Regions from separate parts of the Echinicola vietnamensis DSM 17526 genome, predicted to be linked through region 2. Evidence: riboswitches for the same ligand, from Rfam matches in the RefSeq annotation. Region 2 holds a riboswitch; each other region holds the start of a gene.
The links. Region 2 has a riboswitch for S-adenosylmethionine ahead of metX (homoserine O-acetyltransferase MetX). Riboswitches for the same ligand answer to the same signal wherever they lie in the genome.

Region 1 (4,874 bases), 440 kb from region 2:
GTGTGCCGGTTCGGATTGTAAAAAAAATGGCTGTAAAGGTTTGCTCAAGGATGTCCAAGATCTTACCAAACTGGATACGCACAAAGGGAAATATAAAATTGTCAAAACCAAATGTATGGATTTTTGCAAAACGGGTCCCATGGTGGTCATTAACAATGAGGTGATCAAAAAAAGCACCAAGGAAAAAATCCATCAAATTTTAGAAGGGAAACTCACACATGAATAAATTATCCGTGCCCTGGTCATATGATTACAGAGCACGGATGAAGGAATACATCTCTTTCTACAGAAACGTTACATCATTTATCATTGCTTGGGTTCTACCAATACGGCGGTTCCACTCGCTGTAACCATCAACATGCCATCGCGGATGGTTTCATAGTCCAGGTCCACACCGACTACAGCATTTCCTCCCATCGCTTTTGCTTGCATTTCCATTTCCATCAGAGAAGTTGACTTGGCTTCTTTCAGTACTTTTTCATAGGTGCCTGAGCGGCCACCGACGATATCTGTGATACTGGCAAAAAAGTCCCTGAAAACATTCGCTCCTATGATCGTTTCTCCAGAAACAATTCCAAAATATGTTTTGATTTCATGTCCTTCCACTGAAGGGGTGGTTGTTGTAATCATACTGTTGTTCATTTGTTTGTTAAAGAGTAGATAACTAAAACAGGGCAGTTAATATACTATAAAATCCCATAAAAGTAGTCTTTTGGGATCGATATCTCCTACGGCCATGTGGGCTGAAAGTGATATCTTGTTAATAGCGTTTTAGCTGAGATTTGTCAAATTTGGACAGCTGGGTCGATCTGGGATGGGCCATAGATTAAATCTTTACCGAAAATCCAGCAAAATGAGATCAAAATGTTTATTATGTACCTATGGCAGATGACTTATAAACCTGATAAAAGTTATCGCCTTTTAACATATAAATTTTATTTTTGAGCTGAAATTTCACCTGATGAGGACAATTGTTGTAATTTTTATTTTGGTGTGCTTCGGTGGAGAAGCTTTTGCACAAGAGACCAGAGGGTATCAGCGGACCAGCTTCAATGTTTACTATGGTACCTCTGGAGCCAATCTGCAGGGATTGAATAAGCTCTTGGAAAATCATGGTCAGCCCCCCATGCCAAACAGTTATAATTCCTATGGCCTTAGTTATCAAACACGGTTTAACGACTTTATCATTGGAGCCGAGCTCTATCAAAATAACGGTGTGGAGACGCCATTTTACGATTATGCGTTGGATTACCGTACGACTAGGGCTTTTATCAATTTCGGCTATAGCTTTACCGAAGAAGGGAAATTTCACCTGATTCATTACATGTCTATCGGCATGGGCTATTTGAATGTGGAAATGCTTGAAGAGCGGGAAGGGGAAAACCTGGACCAGTTTTTGGCCGATCCCGCTCATGGATTTATCCTGAGAAGGAATGACATCAACAAGGGCAGTCAGTTTATGGGTGGTTTTTTGACGGAAATTGGTTTTGAACTGGGCTATGACCTCAATATTTTACCCAGTGAAGAAGTCATTAGCATGATCGCCAAAGTTGGCTATTCTTTTAATCCCTTCGAAGATTCCTGGAACTTAAATGGATTGACATTTGACAATTTGCAAAGCGGTGCTTTTGTCCGGTTGGGTGCTGGCATCAGCCTTCCTGAGAAAAATTATTTCTACCGGGATGCATCTTTAGGCATACACTTAATTTATGGTGCGCACTTTACCAAGCCAAATGACCTTAATGCTCACCTTAAGAATAATGGCTACAAACCCCTAAAAGGAATTCCCAAAAACTTAGGTTTAAAGCTTTTAGGGGAAAACAGAGGGTTTCTGTACGGAATAGATTTATATAATCTAAATATGTCTGGTGAGGCAAATCAAGATTATGACCAAAGCCTTAGCAGCTTAAGGATATATGGGAACTTGGGTGCCAAACTGATCGATATTTATAATTGGGAAGTGGGCGCGTTGGGCGGCTTGGGCTATGGTAATGTACGGTACAGCTTGATCCATAAGCGAAAGCTGGATTTTCCTGATTTAATTGATCTTCCGGACTATGATGGTGAATTGCGAAATGGTGGAATGATGGCTAAACCTGAAATTTATTTAAGTAGGGTTTTCCCCCTTGCCAAAAGATCTAAGGTTGCCTTAGTGGCTTCGGTATACGGAGGAGTAGAAATTCCACTTGGAAGCTATGAGTTAGGAGCAGTCAGCATGTCTCAATACATGTCCAATCCCTATTTGCAGGTGGGAGTAGGAATCAGGCCCTGATTGATATTTACGGAGTGCTTACTGAAACCGATATTATCAAAATAAAATGGGTAGAATGTAATTTTTTTCCACTAATTCATGTTAACTTTGGAATTGCTTATCGAGAAAGACCGAGGGAAGGGCCCTATGACGTCTTAGCAACCTGATCAGACAAGGTGCTAACTCCCATCCTGAGCTTGTCAGGAAAAGATGAGCGGTAGATTATTGCTTTTCTATCGGTTCTTTGCTCGATACAGCTTTTCTTACTATTAATGAGGGCATGAATACACGAACCGACATATTACTTCAACAAGTAGACAAAAAGATCTTGATACTCGATGGTGCGATGGGTACCATGATTCAGCGTTATACGCTTGAAGAAGAGGATTTCAGGACACCTGAATTGGCCAATCACCCCAAGGCCCTAAAGGGCAACAATGATTTACTGTCACTTAGCAGACCGAAGATCATTCGGGACATCCACGATACATATTTGGAGGCTGGAGCAGATATCATAGAAACGAATACCTTTAGCAGTACTTCCATTGCACAGGAGGATTACGATCTTTCGCAATTGGCCTATGAGCTCAATGTGGAATCCGCAAGAATCGCCAGGGAAGCGGCCCTTTCATACAGTGAAAAAACTCCCGATCAGCCCCGCTTTGTGGCCGGTGCTATCGGGCCTACAAACAGGACGGCTTCGATTTCCCCAGATGTCAATGACCCTGGGTACCGTGCCATTAATTTTGATCAGCTCTCCGAGGCCTATGCCGAGCAGGTTAGGGGATTACTGGATGGGGGAGTTGATATTCTCTTGGTAGAAACGATATTTGATACCTTGAATGCCAAAGCGGCATTGTTTGCCATCCAAGAGGTTTTTGAGGAAAAAGGACTACCCCTTTCTCCAGAGGAAGGAGGGATCCCCATCATGATTTCAGGAACCATTACGGATGCTTCTGGCAGGACACTCAGTGGACAGACCACGGAGGCTTTCCTCATTTCAGTTTCTCATGTACCTTTGATGAGCATTGGGCTGAATTGTGCATTGGGGGCAAAAGAGTTAAGACCTTATCTGAAAGTGTTGGCAGAAAATGCACCGTTTTACGTCAGTGCCTATCCAAATGCCGGGCTGCCCAATGAGTTTGGCCAGTATGACCAAACCGCCCAAGAAATGGCCGATCAGGTGGAAGAATTTCTGAAAGATGGCTTGATCAATATCCTGGGTGGTTGCTGTGGGACCACTCCTGAGCATATTCGAGTGATAGGAGACGTCAGTAAAAAATACAAACCCAGAAAACTAGCGTATACATTAGAAGAAGAATAGTGGGAATGGATAAGAAGACTAAACATAACCAGCTCAAATTATCCGGGCTGGAACCATTGGTGTTTACACCGGAGTTGAACTTTGTCAATATCGGTGAACGGACCAATGTGACAGGTTCCAAGAAGTTTGCCCGTTTGATCTTGAACGGCCAATTTGATGAAGCTTTGGAAGTGGCTTTGGACCAAGTGAGGGGCGGAGCACAAGTATTGGATGTCTGCATGGATGAAGGGATGCTGGATGGTGAGGCAGCCATGGTGAAGTACCTTAACCTGATTGCTTCCGAACCAGAGATCAGTAGGATTCCTATTGTGGTGGACAGTTCCAAGTGGAATATTATTTTAGCGGGGCTAAAATGTATCCAAGGAAAGGGAATCGTCAACTCCATCAGTTTGAAAAATGGCGAGGACGAATTTATCCACCAAGCCAAAACCATCAAGAAGTTTGGTGCAGCCGTGGTGGTCATGGCCTTTGACGAAGATGGCCAAGCGGACACTTATCAGCGACGCGTGGACATTTGCAAACGGAGCTATGATATCCTTGTGGAAACGGTGAAGTTTAATCCTAATGATATTATCTTCGATCCCAATATCTTTCCGGTAGCTACCGGAATGGAGGAGCACCGAAGCAACGCCATAGATTTCTTCAAAGCCACAAAATGGATAAAAGAAAACCTCCCTGGGGCGAAAGTCAGCGGAGGCGTCAGCAATGTCAGCTTTTCGTTTAGGGGAAACAACCCTGTCCGTGAGGCCATGCATGCTGCATTTTTATATCATGCCATTCAGCATGGTATGGATATGGGAATTGTTAATCCCACCATGTTGGAAGTGTACGACGATATTCCAAAGGACCTGCTGGAGCATGTGGAAGATGTGCTTTGGGACAGGAGGGATGATGCTACCGAACGGTTGTTGGATTTTGCAGAGACCGTCAAGTCAAGCGGCAAAAAAGAAGTGGCCAGTGAAGCTTGGCGTGCAGAGTCAGTAGAAAAGAGGATCGAACATTCCTTGGTGAAAGGCATCATCGACCATATCGAAAGTGATGCGGAAGAAGCTCGTCAACATCTAAAAAGTCCCTTGAAGGTAATCGAAGGGCCGTTGATGGATGGCATGAACGTCGTGGGGGATCTCTTTGGGTCCGGAAAGATGTTTTTGCCCCAAGTGGTAAAATCTGCCCGGGTGATGAAAAAAGCGGTGGCTTACTTGGAACCCTTTATGCCGAAAGCAGGAGATGCTGACTTTAACGAAGAAAAGAGTTCCATCAAAAAAGTGCTGCTGGCTACGGTAAAGGGTGATGTTCACG
Region 2 (4,874 bases):
CTTAAAAAATGGAGACGCTATTAATCTCTACGGTAAGAACGCTCAAAATGGTGTTGTACTCATTACCACTAAGAACAACCCTTAAACAGATCTATCCATAGCTCATTTGTTGTTCTCTTTTATGACTATTACCTTAGCATTTATAGATGAAATAAATTCTTAAACCGTAAAAATCATAAAAATATGGGCAAAGGAGATATGAAATCCAAAAGAGGTAAAATCCACAACGGAACCTTTGGTAAAAGCAGACCACGAAAAAATCAAAATATCGCTACGAAAAAAGAGCAATCGCAAGCCACCAAGTAAGGTTTATATTGCTAAAAATTAGAAGTCAGGCCGGATAAAACTCCCGGCCTGACTTTTTTTGTCCCTATCTACTAACCCGATTTCGGATCAAGCGGGGATCAAGCAATATTTCCGAGAAGCTAATTTTGACATGGTCTTTTAAAAGAAAATTTCATACTGTTAAAGCGATGGGCTTCCTCCCCAGGACAAACGACTTAAAAAAAAATGTTCCTATTTGCATTTATATCTGCCGTTCCTACGGAACTTACCCTTTTGTCCGTAATCATTTTTGGATGCAGGTTGTCACCTGCAACTTCTATATGACCCTCCGCCAAAGGCGGATTAGGCAAGATGCTCAGTTGCCAACGCATATTCAGGGTGTAATCTCAACCAAGCCAACCACTATACATGAGCAGATAGCTGCGACGGCTTGTACGATCCAAATCAACAACTCATTCTCATTCTTCAGCCTATTCCGCCATTCGGCAAAATAGGCTACTGCGGTTTCCAATATACAAATTGGGGCAAAGTGCCTGCGGCACGATAAATTTTTTAACCTGCAGATTCATCCGCAGGAACTTAAGCTCTCTCCTCAACCTTCCAAAGGTGTGCCAGTGGCACGGTTGGAACTTCACTTCAGGTCCCATATCGGATGCAGCGTAGGCTCCTAATAAGCGCCCAATACTGAAACGCTTTCCGCCACACAGTAATCACTTTTTGAATAATTGTCCGGTTGTTTATTTAAAGTTCCGTCACTTTTACACACATATTTCCCTATTTAATCTACTTTTGATGCCATTACGCTGATCCAGTTCATCTATCCAGGTCGTATATAGTTTTCATAAATCACAACGCACTATCTTATGAAAACTTTAACAAACACTATTTTAAAGACGACACTCATTGTACTACCCGCATTTGGCTTTTTTGCCTGTGACAATGATGAGGACATGGACATGCCCGAAAACGATGTGGCATCGTTATTTGTTTCCAGCAATACCAGCGGCATGATCACGGTCATGGATTTCTCGTCATCCGATGTCAGCAGCAGTACCTTTGCTTCAGCAGGAGCGGATGCTGACGGCATCTACTACGATGATAAAAATGACGAAATCATCCAGTTGGTTCGATCAGACAATTCCCTGAATGTTTATGCTGATATCATGGCGGCCAAGATGGATAACGGCCTGTCCATTTCTTTGGGACTATCCGGATCGGGGACTTTTGTCAGTGGACGCGAAATAGCCGTCATGAATGATATGGTCGTCGTGGCAGAGTCACCTGTAGAGGCAAATGGCAACCAAAGCAGCTTATATGTCTATCAGAAAACCAACAACGGCTTCACGCTACAAAACACTTATGAAGTGGACTTTGCACTTTGGGGCATTCACCTAGAGGGCAATACGCTCTATGCCGTCGTGGACAAAACCGCTGACTTGGCAGTGTTCAACAACTTCATGGCCAATACAGACGGCATGATCAGCCCCGATAAGCGTGTGACCATCGAAGGTCTGGGCAGAACACACGGGTTGACCTATTCCATGGAAGATGACCTGATGGTCCTCACCGACATTGGTGATGCCTCTTCAGACAGTGACGGTGGCTTGGTGATCATTACTGACTTCACCAGTACCCTAAACGGCACCACAGACGGAGGAACTATTGCTATGGCTGCGCAGGCCCGGATAGAAGGTAACAACACCATGTTGGGCAATCCAGTAGATGTGGCCTACAGCGAAGACAGCAAAATGATCTTCGTCGCCGAAAGAGCAAATGGAGGCGGTAGAGTATTGGTATATGATTACTTCTCCACCAACGGCAACCCTTCACCAGCCTTTAGCCAAGACGTAGCAGGTGCATCTGCCGTTTATTACTATGAAGATTAAACCCATCACCTAATCCATACGCGATTTGATCGCAGGTCAAACAATATTAAGAAACTACTTACTCTACTACTTCTAAAGGTGTGCTGATGTCCTCAGCCACCTTTTTTTATACCTTGCAAAACGCTTTCGATACCTTTCGGCTCAACACCCCTTCTAATTACGCTTTTCGGTATATCCTTTGAGCCAGAAACCTAAAAACAGTATTCTCTATCGATTTTATAGGGTTTTATGATCGCTTTAATTTTTAAAAAACTCTTTTTCGAATACTTGCAAATTCAAAAATTGGATTGTTACTTTGTGCTATCCTTTACTTTTTAAAAGTACAAGGATTTATACAGAAGAGGTGAGAGACAGGCTCGTAGACCCTCTGGCAACCTGGAAAATCCAAGGTGCCAATTCCTGCCGAATGTGAATATCCGCATTTGGAAATATAAATTCTTAAACAATGAATTTTATAAAAAGGATACACACAGCAATACAACTTCACACACAAAGCATCATCGAATTAATTTTTATCCAAAGGGAAAGTGCCTTGCATCAACGAATGTGCATGTGCAACTAAGCACCCTCCTATTTTGCCCGTTTCGGGCGTCTTTACTTGCTTTTATTCCCATTCTTGATGATCCCAGTTGGCCGAAGTCAACGCTAAACAAAGAGTAAAATGAATCTAACATCACCGTATCTGATTACCGATATGACACAGGAAACATTCCACTGTGAAGAGGAATTAAATCTCGAATCAGGAGAATCACTACCAGGATTTGAGATTAGCTATACCACTCAAGGGCATTTGACGCCTAAAAAAGACAATGTCATCTGGATCTTGCATGCGCTTACCGGCGACGCCAATGTACACGAATGGTGGAGTGGTCTCGTGGGAGAAGACAAGTTTTTTGACCCTACCAAATATTTTATTGTCTGTGCTAACCTGCTAGGATCTTGCTATGGCTCTACCCAGCCCCTTAGCGATAATCCCAAAACCGGCAAACCGTATTATTACGATTTCCCAAACCTCTCCACCCGGGACATGGCCAAGGCCTTTGACCGGTTGCGGCAACATTTGGGTATCCAGCAAATTGACACCATCATCGGGGGCTCGCTTGGTGGACAAGTCGCCTTGGAATGGTCATATAACCTACAGGAGCAAGTGAAAAAGACCATCATTGTCGCTTCCAATGCCAAGACTTCCCCGTGGACCATTGGCTTTAATGAAGCCCAAAGAATGGCCATAGAATCCGATAGCACCTGGGGACAGAACTCACCGGACGCCGGCAAAAAAGGCTTGGAAGCAGCTCGTGCCATCGGAATGCTCAGCTACCGGCACCAAGATATCTTTCATGCCAGCCAAGCTGAAACAGAAGAAAAAACGGATCACTTTCGGGTAAGTTCGTATTTGCGCTACCAAGGTCAAAAGCTTTCCAACCGCTTCAATGCCCTCTCCTACTGGGTACTCACCAAAGCCATGGACAGCCATGACCTGGGCAGAGGCAGAGGAGGAACCGCCAAAGCCCTGTCAGCAATCAAAGCAAAAGTGCTCTCTATCGGCATCAATACCGATTTGCTGTTTACCAAAGAAGAGTCCCAGTTTATCAGCAAAAATGTCCCTAACGGCACCTACAGAGAGATTTCTTCCATCTATGGACATGATGCCTTTTTGGTAGAAAACGAACAATTAAATTATATTCTAACATCTTTTTACTTGGAAAACAATGACTAACCGCATTGGACTGTTTGGCTTTGGAGTGGTCGGACAAGGCTATTATGAAATCGCTAAAAATGACCGCCCATCGCTTCTGCCCGAAACGATTGTCGTACAAAATAAGAATAAAGAAAGGCCCCATTCGCTCCAATTATCCTTTGACCCAAAGGACATTTTAAACACCCCGCATGACATTGGAATAGAGCTGATCTCTGATCCCATTCAGGCCTATGATTATGTCAGCAGCCTGTTGAAATCAGGAAAGAAGGTCATCTCTGCCAATAAAAAGATGCTTGCCGCCCACCTTCCTGAGCTACTGGAATTGGAGAAAAGCTATGGAGGCAGTCTTCTCTATGAAGCCTCTGCCGCCGCAGGCATTCCGATCATCACGTGCCTCGATTGCCATTTTGCGGGTGATCACATCAGCAAGCTCCAAGGCATCCTCAACGGTTCGTCAAACTACATCCTTTCCCGGTTGTTCCAGGATGACCTCAGCCTGTCGGATGCCGTAAAGCTGGCACAGGAAAAAGGCTTTGCCGAAGCAGATCCTACCTTGGACATTAATGGAAGCGATGTCAGCAGCAAATTGACCATCCTTAGCCTCCATGCCTTTGGAAGGTACATTCCTGAAAATGAAATCCTGACCATTGGGGTACAGCATGTTCATGCAGAGGATGTGGCCTTGGCCAAGTCCCTTGGCCTGAAGATCAAGCTGATCGCCACGGTACAAAGGAGCCAAGACGGATTGAGCATGTATATCCTCCCCGCTTTGGTGGGAGAAAGTGATCCATTGTTCTTGGTAGAAAATGAATACAATGCAGCAAAAGTCACTTCCCACAATTTGGGTGAGCAGTTTTTTCAAGGAAAAGGTGCAGGCAGTCTGCCCACGGGCGCTTCCGTTTATGCGGACCTGACCAAAGCCATAAAAGGCTACGCCTATAGCTATGACAAACTGCAAGGAGCGAAAATCAAGCGCGAAAAACCGCTCACCGCATCCTTGGAAG
Region 3 (4,874 bases), 960 kb from region 2:
AAAACGCCTTTTTCAAGCCCTTCTTCCACAATGTTTTTGCCCAGGAGGTAGGTGTCTGACTCATAGTAAAACTTGTCAAAGCTCACTCCCATTTTTTTATAGGTGGCATCAAACCCTTCATACACCCAACTGTTCATCGTTTTCCAAAGGGTTACCGTTTCTTCATCGCCAGCTTCCCACTTGCGCAGCATTTCCTGAGCTTCTAGCATAAGTGGAGCCTGCTTTTTGGCGTCTTCTTCGGATAGGCCCTTTTCGATGAGTTCGTTGATTTGTTTTTTATAGGCTTTGTCAAAAAGCACATAATACTTGCCTGCCAAATGGTCACCTTTGAACCCGCCGGACGTTGGGGTTTCGCCATTGCCAAAGTGGAGGTAGGCCACCATGGATTTGCAGATGTGGATCCCCCGGTCGTTGACAAGGTTTGCCTTGATGACCTCATAGCCGTTGGCTGCAAGGATTTCCGAAACCGAAAAACCTAGGAAATTGTTTCTAAGGTGACCCAGATGAAGGGGCTTGTTGGTGTTGGGGGAGCTAAACTCCACCATGACTTTTTGGTTTTTTGGGGGCAACTGGCCGAGCTGCTCGTTTTGGTAGAGCGTTTGGAAAACAGCCATCCAGGACTGTTCATTGACAGAAATGTTCAAGAAACCTTTTACGACATTAAAAGCACTTACGGCCTCGCAGTTTTCCACCAAGTATTGCCCGATTTTGTCTCCACTGTCCTCGGGTTTCATTTTGGTGTATTTAAGGAATGGAAAAAGTACGAAGGTATAATTGCCTTCAAACTCCTTACGGGTAGGTTGTAAGGAGAGGGACTCAGGGGTTACCTGATGATCAAATGCTTTTGAAAAACCTTCGCTAATGGCTTTCAGTATCTGTTCTTGAATCGTCATGCTTTTGTTAAAGTTTGATCGCATTTTTGACCCCTAGTGGATCAATTGCATATTTTTTAGCTTCTAAAAGTTGCTGACCAATGATTTGGTGGTGGATTCCAGTACTTCAAAGGCGTTTTGGGCCATGATGTTTTCAGAATCCAACGTAGGGTTAACCTCTACAATTTCCCAACAGCAAACTCTTTTGTCTTTTATCAATTCCATGTTCAATTTTAAGGCTTCTTGCACCGTCAAACCATCGGGAACTGGTGTTCCTGTACCTACGGAAATGGAACTGTCCATGCTGTCTACATCGAAGGAAATATAAATCTGCTCACAATCTTTCAAAATGGCCAAAGCCTCTTCCGAAATTTGAGTTATTCCCTTTTGACGGACTTCTTGGGTGGTGAAGTTACGTATGCCGTGCTTTTCGATCAGCTTGTTTTCAGGTTCTTCCGTGTCTCTTACAGCAATGTAGACAATGTCCGACGCCTTGATCTTTGGGAAATCCCCGCCGATTTTTTTGATCTTTTCCCAGTATTCGATTTCTTCCGCAGATGGATCCTGTTGCCGGTTTTCAAGATTGTCTTCTTGAAGGCACATACCCAAGGGCATGCCGTGCATATTCCCTGAAGGACTCGTGTAGGGGCTGTGGATGTCAGCATGGGCGTCGATCCATATCACCCCAAGGCGCTTTTCCGGATTGGCAGCCTTGATTCCCATGATGGTCCCTGCAGCGGTAGAGTGATCCCCCGCCAGGACAATTGGGAATTTCTTTTCCTCACGGAGTGCTTTTATCGTATCGTGCACATTTCCCAGCACCTCATGCACCCCGTCAATGTACTTGGCATGCGGATAGGGGTTGTTTTTCCATAGGTAATTGTTGGCATCTGGCACATTGATGGGGTCAAACCGGGTAAAGAAATCCGATTTTTTACCCAAGCTCGCCACCTTTAGCGCGTCAATTCCCAAGCTGGCCCCTCTAGTGCCTGCGGCAAGTTCAGACCGTACTTCTACAAGCTTGATGTTTCTCATAATGGGTAAATCTCTAGTTCGTTATATTGGGCAAATCAGTTATTTGGATCAATTGCCACAAAAGTAGTCAAAAATGTGCATTTATGGGAGAAGGGAGGTGTGAAAGGTGAGGCGGTTTTGTACAATAAGACAAATCGTCCAGTTTCCCGTACGTGATCATGCGTTTATGATGGTAATAATGATGTTCTTTTCGCTGATTTTACCCGTTACTTTCACTAATAAGTGAAGGTTAAGCTTGAACGGCTATTGATAATAGTAAGGTATCTAGATCTATTGGTTTTCAGTGGGATAGTGTTGTAAATTTATACGTGAAGAGAGCGGAGGTATACACCGTTTGGCCTCTTTTCAAGGGGAGTTAAAGTGAGGAAATTAGGGGAAAGAAAATAATTCCCTACAAATTCTATAGGGAAATTAGTTTTTGTAAAAAATTGTCGTACCTTTGAAACAGTTATTAGCGAAAAGCGCCGAAAGCTTGGTAGCTGATTTATAAAGAATAGGGGAGAGAACAGGCTCGAAGAACCTATAGCAACCTATCCCTCTCAACAAAGAAAAGGTGCTAAATCCTGCCGAAATCATTTGAGGACCTATAAATGTGAAAACCATGAGACAAGCAATGCGAATGCGGAAACCGATGAAAGCCCCCAAAGGGTGTTGTTGCAGATAGTAGCAAACCCTCAGAAAAATCAACTAATAACGATCTTAACTAAAGAAACCATGACAGCAATAGCTTCTAACCATAGCATTTCCACTCAAAACAATCATATCTTCAGCTTTCAGTCCGTCATCAGGAACAAAACCACGGACCAAAAGTCCTTAAGTGCTTATGAGTGGCTTTCAGAAAATGAATTTGTCCAATTGGAAGGCCAAGGTACTTTTGGCTTTCACAACTTTGAAGCGGCCAATAAGCAGTTTCAAGCGATCTACTTCACCCTCAAAGGGGATTTGGCCGCACACTATGCATTCTTCAGGGGAATCGTACTGGCTGGACAACCTAAAGAGGTCTATTTGGAAAACATTCATGAAAACAGAAGTTTCACATTGAAGTTTTACAAGAAGAATGAAGCGGTAGCCAAAGAGTACTTGGAGAAGATTTTTAGAATCGTCAACGATGAAATCAGGTTCAAACAAGTGCTACGAAAAGTGCTCATCAATCAGGAAAAGCACCGCTTGGAAGAAAAGTTGCTCTTTAATGAACTGAGCCATTAAGGTACAATAATAAACCATCACTAATAACCATATTAAAACACCTCCGAAGTATTTTTCGAGGTGTTTTTTTTGTTGGCCCAATTGAGGGGTATGGAAACGGTTCGTGCAGATAAGGAGGAAACGCTGATAGCATGATCACCAAGCAGCATACCCAAAGCCTTAGCAGTATTCTATCATCATTACTGAGGGCAAGGCCCTTGATAAACCTTAAATTAGCCACAGATAAAATGGATGAACCCAGATTTGCAATGGTGCCAGCATCTTATCTGTGTTTATCAGCGTTCATCCGTGGCAAAATGGAAACCAACAGTGGAAAGGAAAATGATAAGCCATAGGAATAGGTTGCTCCCAATTTTTCGGCTTGATCCCCAACAAGGCTCCATGGTACAATTCAATTGTAACTTCCAATGAGTGCAGGTTACAGCATTTACTTGGCACCTTTGTGGCGGATTATGTATCCCTGGTTTTACCGTTAAGAAAATGGCAGTTTACAAAAGTAAAGGATGGGAATGACAGGTTTCATGCTGCCCCTTTACCCCGAGTTCCCGCCGCGGGCTTCCCATGATGAAGTCCTGTCAAGGGCAGCTTTTGCCCATTTGGTACTTATTCCACCTTTGACGAAGGTGAAAAAAGAAGGAGCAAGTGACTACCTGCTCCCTAAATGGTATCCTGCCTAAAGTAAAGTTCCATAGGAAGGGGCAAGGTAAAAATGCATTAGCCTTGGATTATTCTCCACGAATGACCGCTAAGCCCCATTTGGTCCGTTATTTCCATCCCCCTCCGAGGCTTCGGTACAGTTCGATGTTGGCGATGGCCAATTGGGTTTTTAACCTTACCAGCTCCATTTGGTTTTCCAAGGCATCTTCTTGGGCATTGATGATTTCCAAGTAACTCGCAAATCCACTCTGGAAGAGCAGGAATGCATCCTTAATGCCCTTGTTGGTGACTTGAAGCCTGTCTTCGACGATATTATGGGCTTCTTGCAGCTTTTCGATCGTTACCAAGGCATTAGAAACTTCCCCTACAGCACCAATGATGGTCTCTTTAAAGTCCAATTGCGCAATTTCTCTTTTATTAAGGGCAATTAAATGGTTGGTTTTTAACTTGCGATTTTGAAAAATCGGTTGGAAAATGGCCCCGTTCAGCAGCGCAAAACCCGCTCCCATAGGGTCAAGGAAATGCTCGATTTGATAGGAGTTGAGGCCTACTCCGCCGCTAATGGTCAAAGAGGGGTATTTCATGGCCTGAGTAACCCCGACATTGGCGTTACTTATGATCAGGTTATATTCCGATGCGGCAATATCCGGCCTGTTTTGGATTAGTTCCAGCGGTACCCCTGTTTGGTAAGTGCTGTCAAAGGCGATATCTTCCAAGTGATGGACCAGCTCCAGCTCTTGGGGAGCCCTTCCCAAGAGTTCATTAAGTCGCGTTTCCTGAATGGCATAATCCCTTTCCAGATCAGGTATCAAGGCCTTTGCCCGTAGCATTTGGGATTCAGTCTGCTGGACAGCCAGGGAGGTGGTCTCTCCGGCATCATACTGAAGTTTTACGATTCTGAGTGTGTTTTTACTTAACTCATAGTTACGCCTTGATACGGTGAGCTGGGATTTGAGCATCAGCATGTTTAAGTAGGTCGTAGCCACCTCTGAGACTAAAGCGGTTTGTAATGCTTTTTTAAACTCTTGCGTTTTCATAAAATCGGCTCGAGCAGCTTCTTTTTGCCAGCGAAGCTTACCCCAGATATCAATTTCCCAGCTTGCC

Region 1: it holds a riboswitch for S-adenosylmethionine, as region 2 does, so the genes downstream of both, ECHVI_RS17705 (homocysteine S-methyltransferase family protein) here and metX (homoserine O-acetyltransferase MetX) in region 2, are expected to answer to the same signal.
Region 3: it holds a riboswitch for S-adenosylmethionine, as region 2 does, so the genes downstream of both, ECHVI_RS12045 (hypothetical protein) here and metX (homoserine O-acetyltransferase MetX) in region 2, are expected to answer to the same signal.

The regions. Positions count from the first base shown of each region.
Region 1 is NC_019904.1:4,322,960-4,327,833, reverse strand. Features, by position in the region: gene ECHVI_RS17720 ((2Fe-2S) ferredoxin domain-containing protein) at 1-226, shown strand, start outside; gene ECHVI_RS17715 (YbjQ family protein) at 307-630, opposite strand; gene ECHVI_RS17710 (hypothetical protein) at 962-2,272, shown strand; SAM riboswitch class I at 2,367-2,468, shown strand; gene ECHVI_RS17705 (homocysteine S-methyltransferase family protein) at 2,532-3,575, shown strand; gene metH (methionine synthase) at 3,581-4,874, shown strand, end outside.
Region 2 is NC_019904.1:3,886,477-3,891,350, reverse strand. Features, by position in the region: gene ECHVI_RS16005 (M56 family metallopeptidase) at 1-85, shown strand, start outside; gene ECHVI_RS23375 (30S ribosomal protein THX) at 184-306, shown strand; gene ECHVI_RS16000 (hypothetical protein) at 1,149-2,171, shown strand; SAM riboswitch class I at 2,499-2,608, shown strand; gene metX (homoserine O-acetyltransferase MetX) at 2,833-3,888, shown strand; gene ECHVI_RS15990 (homoserine dehydrogenase) at 3,881-4,874, shown strand, end outside.
Region 3 is NC_019904.1:2,927,208-2,932,081, forward strand. Features, by position in the region: gene argS (arginine--tRNA ligase) at 1-893, opposite strand, end outside; gene ECHVI_RS12040 (arginase) at 957-1,907, opposite strand; SAM riboswitch class I at 2,389-2,500, shown strand; gene ECHVI_RS12045 (hypothetical protein) at 2,622-3,113, shown strand; gene ECHVI_RS23665 (hypothetical protein) at 3,623-3,790, shown strand; gene ECHVI_RS12055 (efflux transporter outer membrane subunit) at 3,878-4,874, opposite strand, start outside.